2 regions of the Pseudorhodoferax sp. LjRoot39 genome follow, and region 2 is predicted to be linked to the other one. Evidence: predicted binding sites of a transcription regulator. Region 2 holds the regulator's gene; the other holds the start of a gene.
The links. The regulator sigma-54, encoded in region 2, starts transcription at its own class of promoters, with help from an activator protein. The targets are predictions, from matches to a motif close to TGGCANGNAANCTGCTTT.
Positions count from the first base shown of each region.

Region 1: glnA (type I glutamate--ammonia ligase) is a predicted target of sigma-54. The motif match lies at 1,300-1,317, and genes of this name have one in related genera.

Region 1 is NZ_CAXUQL020000001.1:6,741,104-6,744,306, reverse strand. It holds gene ACSQ4M_RS31515 (EI24 domain-containing protein) at 1-343, shown strand, start outside; gene ACSQ4M_RS31510 (competence/damage-inducible protein A) at 315-1,190, shown strand; gene glnA (type I glutamate--ammonia ligase) at 1,368-2,783, shown strand; gene ACSQ4M_RS31500 (hypothetical protein) at 2,942-3,203, shown strand, end outside.
Region 2 is NZ_CAXUQL020000001.1:543,539-546,741, reverse strand. It holds gene lptB (LPS export ABC transporter ATP-binding protein) at 1-718, shown strand, start outside; gene ACSQ4M_RS02545 (RNA polymerase factor sigma-54) at 733-2,316, shown strand; gene ACSQ4M_RS02540 (THUMP domain-containing class I SAM-dependent RNA methyltransferase) at 2,506-3,203, shown strand, end outside.

The DNA.
Region 1 (3,203 bases), 6.2 Mb from region 2:
GCGCGAGCACCGCTTCACGCTGCTGACCCTGGGCGTGCTGACCGGCTACCTGGGCGCAGCGCCCGCGCTGGTCTGGGCCTGGGGCGCGCTGACCGTGGTGCTGGCCCCGGTGCTGGTGCCGGTCTCGGTCTGGCTCTACACGCTGGTGTTCGCCTTCTCCGCCCTGTGGTTCACGCACTATGCGCTGGCCGCGCTGGAAGCCATGCGCGCCAAGGCCGCCAGCGTGCAGGTGGCGCCGGCCGATGCCGCCTGGCCCGCCCCGAGCGCCGTGCTCGTGGAGCAGGGCGATGGCAGCTCTTCACCCTCCCGCACCTATGCCCCCACGCCCCTCCCCCCTCCCTGAGACGTTGCCGACGGCGGTCGGCCTGGTCATCGTCGGCGACGAGATCCTCTCGGGCAAGCGCGCCGACAAGCACATGGCCAAGGTCATCGAGCTGCTGTCCGCGCGCGGCATGCAGCTGGCCTATGCCGACTACGTGGGCGACGCGCCGGAGCGCATCACGGCCACGCTGGCGCGGGCCTTCGCGTCGGGCGACCTGGTGTTCTCCTGCGGCGGCATCGGCGCCACGCCGGACGACCACACGCGCCAGTGTGCCGGCGCGGCGCTGGGCCGCCCGCTGATGCTGCACCCCGAGGCCGCGGCCCTGATCCGCGAGCGCATGCAGGACGTCGCGCGCGAGCAGGGACTGCCCTACGAGCCCGACAGGGCGGACAACCAGCACCGGCTCAACATGGGCGTGTTCCCCGAGGGCGCGGCCATCATCCCCAACCCCTACAACAAGATCGCCGGCTTCAGCCTGGGCCACGTGCACTTCGTGCCGGGCTTCCCGGTCATGGCATGGCCGATGATCGAGTGGGTGCTGGACCAGCACTACGCGGCGCTGCAGCGCCGCGCGGCCTGGGTCGAGCGCTCGGTCATCGTCTACGGCGCCATGGAGTCGGCCCTGGTGCCGCTCATGGAACGCATCGAGCGCAACCATGCCGGCGTCAAGGTGTTCAGCCTGCCCAGCGTCGACCACCCCGAGCATGGCCGCCACATCGAGCTCGGCGTGAAAGGCGATCCCGCAGCCGCCACGCCAGCCTATGCCGAGCTGCTGCAGGACCTGCGTGCGCAGGCCCTGCCACTCGGACCCGAATTGGTGCGCTCAGAAGCATCATTTTGGGGAATTCATGAGATTGCACCAAAGTAGTGCGAAAACGCCACCGTTTGCGCGCGTGCGCTGTAGGATGCAGGCCCGTCTACGCAGACCTTTCGCACATGGAACTGCGCGGATCGGCCGGTTTTGGTGCGCGCCCATTTGGCACGGAACCTGCGTCCGAATCCCCGTCTTTTCTGTAGACCCCAACCAACCCTCAGGAGCTTTTTGATGGCCAAGACCGTCGCAGACGTGATGAAAATGGTGAAGGAGAACGAAGTCAAGTTCGTCGACTTCCGCTTCACCGACACCCGTGGCAAGGAGCAGCACGTCACCGTGCCGGTGTCCCACTTCGACGAAGACAAGTTCACGTCGGGCCATGCATTCGACGGCTCCTCGGTCGCGGGTTGGAAGGGCATCGAAGCCTCGGACATGCAACTCATGCCCGATCCGAACACCGCCAACATCGACCCCTTCTTCGAAGAAACCACGCTGTTCCTGCAGTGCGACGTGATCGAGCCGGGCGACGGCAAGGCCTATGACCGCGACCCGCGTTCCATCGCCAAGCGCGCCGAGGCCTACCTGAAGGCCTCCGGCCTGGGCGACACCGCCTTCTTCGGACCGGAACCCGAATTCTTCATCTTCGACGGCGTGCGCTGGAGCAACGAGCCCGGCCGCGTGTTCAGCGAGATCGAGGAGTACGAAGCGCCCTGGAACAGCGGCTCCAAGCTGGAAGGCGGCAACCGCGGCCACCGTCCCACCGTCAAGGGCGGCTACTTCCCCGTGCCCCCGGTCGACAGCACGCAGGACATGCGCGCCGAGATGTCGCTGATCCTGGAATCGCTGGGCATCCCGGTCGAAGTGTTCCACCACGAAGTGGCGGGCGCCGGCCAGAACGAGATCGGTACGCGCTTCTCCACGCTGGTCGAGCGTGCCGACTGGACCCAGGTGCTGAAGTACGTGGTCTGGAACGTTGCCAACACCTACGGCAAGACGGCGACCTTCATGCCCAAGCCCTACGCCGGCGACAACGGCTCGGGCATGCACGTGCACCAGTCGATCTGGAAGGACGGCAAGAACCTGTTCGCCGGTGACGGCTACGCCGGCCTGTCGGACTTCGCGCTGTACTACATCGGCGGCATCATCAAGCACGCCCGCGCGCTGAACGCCATCACCAACCCTGGCACCAACAGCTACAAGCGCCTGGTTCCCGGCTTCGAAGCCCCGGTCAAGCTGGCCTACTCGGCCAAGAACCGCTCGGCCTCGATCCGCATCCCGTACGTGGCGAACCCCAAGGGCCGCCGCATCGAGGCGCGTTTCCCCGATCCGTCGGCCAACCCCTACCTGTGCTTCTCGGCCCTGATGATGGCCGGCCTGGACGGCGTGGAAAACAAGATCCACCCGGGCGAAGCCGCCACCAAGGACCTGTACCACCTGCCGCCGGAAGAGGACAAGCTGGTCCCCACCGTCTGCCACAGCCTGGACCAGGCCCTGGAGTACCTCGACAAGGGCCGCAGCTTCCTGACCAAGGGCGGCGTGTTCACCGACTCGATGATCGATGCCTACATCGAGCTCAAGATGACCGAAGTGACGCGCTTCCGCATGGCGCCGCACCCGGTCGAGTTCGACATGTACTACTCGCTGTAAGCCGCATGCCGGTCCGCCGCAACTTGTGGCGGCCGGTGCGGTCTGAGCAAAGGACGGCCCAGGCCGTCCTTTTTTCATGGGGCACGCGGCCAGGGGCATCAGGGGCGCGCGCTACCATGCGCTGCGACCGTTCCGACAGGACCCCTTTCATCCGACGCATGAAGACCGCCATCGTTCTCGCCCTCTGTTCCGCCATGCTCGTGCCCGCCGCCTGGGCCCAGGTCTACCGCTGCGGCAACGAGTACACCAACAACATCCGTGATGCGCGCGATGCGCAGCAGCGCGGCTGCAAGCTGGTGGAGGGCGGCAACGTGACGGTCATCGAAGGCCCCAAGCCGCGCCCCGGCGCCACGAGCGGCCCGGTGCGCGCGCCGGCCGCGGCCGCACCGCGCAGCGACGACAGCGCGCAGCGCACGCGCG
Region 2 (3,203 bases):
GCTGGAGAAATCGTACGGCAGCCGCAAGGTGGTGCACGACGTCTCGCTGACCGTCAACAAGGGTGAGGTCGTGGGCCTGCTGGGCCCCAATGGCGCGGGCAAGACCACCTCCTTCTACATGATCGTGGGCCTGGTGCGGGCCGATGGCGGCCACATCGCCATCGACGGCCAGTCGGTCGAGCACATGCCGATCCACCGGCGTTCCAGCCTGGGCCTGTCCTACCTGCCGCAGGAGGCCTCGATCTTCCGCAAGCTGACGGTCGAGGAGAACGTGCGCGCCGTGCTGGAACTGCAGCGCACGCCCGAGGGCAAGACGCTCACCCGCAAGGAGATCGAAGCGCGCCTGACCGGCCTCTTGCAGGACCTGCGCGTGGACCACCTGCGCGACTCCTCGGCGCTGTCGCTGTCCGGCGGTGAGCGCCGGCGCGTGGAGATCGCGCGCGCGCTGGCCACGCAGCCGCGCTTCATCCTGCTGGACGAGCCCTTCGCCGGCATCGACCCGATCGCCGTGATCGAGATCCAGCGCATCGTGAGCTTCCTCAAGGGCCGTGGCATCGGCGTGCTGATCACCGACCACAACGTGCGCGAGACGCTGGGCATCTGCGACCACGCCTACATCATCAGTGAAGGCCGGGTGCTGGCCAAGGGCACGCCCGCGGAGATCGTCGACAACGCCGAAGTGCGCCGGGTCTACCTCGGCGAGCACTTCCGGATGTAAGGCCCCCCGCCCCGATGAAGCAAGGCCTTTCGCTCCGCGTCTCCCAGCACCTGGCACTGACCCCGCAGCTGCAGCAGTCGATCCGGCTGCTGCAGCTGTCCACGCTGGAGCTGTCGCAGGAGGTCGAGCAGATGCTCGACGAGAACCCGTTCCTGGAGCAATCCATGGACGAGGCGCCGGGCGAGGACTTCGGCCTGGCCCAGGCCGACACCCCGGTGCGCGAGGAAGACCGCGACACCGAGGCCGTGCTGTCCAGCGGGTTGGACTACGCCACCGAGGCGCCGGCCGAGAACCGCAACGAATCCGAATCGCCGCTGACCGGACAGGCCGACGAGCACGATTGGGGCGGCGATGGCACCCACGACGTGGCGCCCGACGACGGCGAGTGGGGCGGTGATGCGCTGCCGCGCAACGGCGCCACGCAGGGCGAGGACGGCGAGGCCGATGCCACCGAGCTGGCGCGCAGCCAGGAGTCGCTCACCAGCTTCCTGCACCGCCAGGCGTTGTCGCTGCGCCTGTCCGAGGAGGACACGGCCGCGCTGCGCTTCCTGATCGAGTCGCTCAACGAGGACGGCTACCTCGAAGACAGCCTGGAAGAGCTCGCCGCCGGTTTCGCCGGCGACGACCCCGAGGCGCACGAGGAACTCGTGCACCGCTTCACCGTGGCCCTGCGCCTGCTGCAGAACCTGGAGCCGCCCGGCGTGGGCGCGCGCAACCTGGGCGAATGCCTGGCGCTGCAGATCCGCGCCCTGCCCGAGGACGAGGTGCCGCCCCCGCTGCGGCGCACGGCGCTGCGCATGTGCCGCCAGTCCATGGACCTGCTGGCGCGGCGCGACCTGCGCCGCCTGGCCAACCTGTGCGGCGACAACGAAGCCGGCATCAAGGCCGCGCTGGCGCTGATCACGCGGCTGGAGCCCAAGCCCGGCCGCAAGTTCGTCGACGTGGAGCGCAATGTCATCGTGCCCGACGTCATCGTCGTCAAGAGCGGCCGCGGCGCCAACGTGCGCTTCCGTGCCCAGCTCAACGCCGACGTGATGCCGCGCCTGCGCGTGCACGACATCTACGCCAACGCGCTCAAACAGCACCGCGGCGGCGGCCGCGAGGCCTCCGACACCGCCGCGCTGCAGCAGCGCCTGCAGGAGGCGCGCTGGTTCATCAAGAACATCCAGCAGCGCTTCGACACCATCCTGCGCGTGTCCAACGCCATCGTCGAGCGGCAGAAGAACTTCTTCACGCACGGTGCGCTGGCCATGCGCCCGCTGGTGCTGCGCGAGATTGCCGACGAGCTGGGCCTGCACGAATCCACCATCAGCCGCGTGACCACGGCCAAGTACATGGCCACGCCCTTCGGCACCTTCGAGCTCAAGTACTTCTTCGGTTCCTCGCTGGGCACCGAGACCGGCGGCAACGCCTCGAGCACGGCCGTGCGCGCACTGATCAAGCAGTTCGTCACGGCCGAGGACAGCAAGAAGCCGCTGTCGGACAGCCAGCTCTCCGAGATGCTCAAGGAGCAGGGCATCGAGTGCGCACGCCGCACCGTCGCCAAGTACCGCGAAGCCCTGCGCATCGCCCCCACCAACCTGCGCAAAGCGCTGTGATGAGTCCACCCCGTTTGGATGGCTCACTGCGTGTAGCCATCCCATCCCCCTCCAGGGGCGCCGCCAGCGGCCGGGCAGAGCCCGTTCCGCGGCGTCTGCTGGCATGGCCTGCTCCGCGGCCTTCTGAACCGCGCTGTGCAAGCCGACCTTGTGCTTGGCACGCGGCGCGCGGCGCCATGGAGCACTGAAATGCAAAACCTGCGCTTGTTCCTGCCCTGTGCGGCAGGTGTCGAAGCCATGCTGGCCGACGAGGCCGCGCGCATCGCCGGCGCGCCCGTCCAGGCCCGCCGTGCCGGCGTTCGGCTGACCGCCTCCTGGCGCGACGCCATGCGGCTGAACCTGCACAGCCGGCTGTGCCAGCGCGTGCTGATCGAGTTGGCCCACGGCGACTACCGCCAGGAGCAGGATCTCTATGCGATCGCCTCCAACGTCGCCTGGGAAGCCTGGTTCACGCCGCGCCAGAGCTTCAAGATCGAACTCACGGCGCAGCACAGCCCGCTGCAGAGCCTGAACTTCGCCGCGCTGCGCATCAAGGACGCCATCGCCGACCGCTTCCGCGACAAGACCGGTTCGCGGCCTGACGTGGACACGCGCTTTCCCCAGGTGCGCGTCTACGCCCACCTGACCACCGACCGGCTGCAGCTGTACATCGACAGTTCCGGCGAGCCGCTGTTCAAGCGCGGCTGGCGCGAAGACAAGGGCGACGCCCCGCTCAAGGAAACCCTGGCCGCCGCCATGCTCGCGGCCAGCGGCTGGGACGCCCAGACGCCGCTGTACGACCCCTGCTGCGGCAGCGGCACCATCGCCATCGAGGCCGCGCAGATCGCCTGCGGCATCGCGCCGGGCCTGAACCGGCGCTTCGGCTTCGAGCGGCTGGCGCCGTTCCA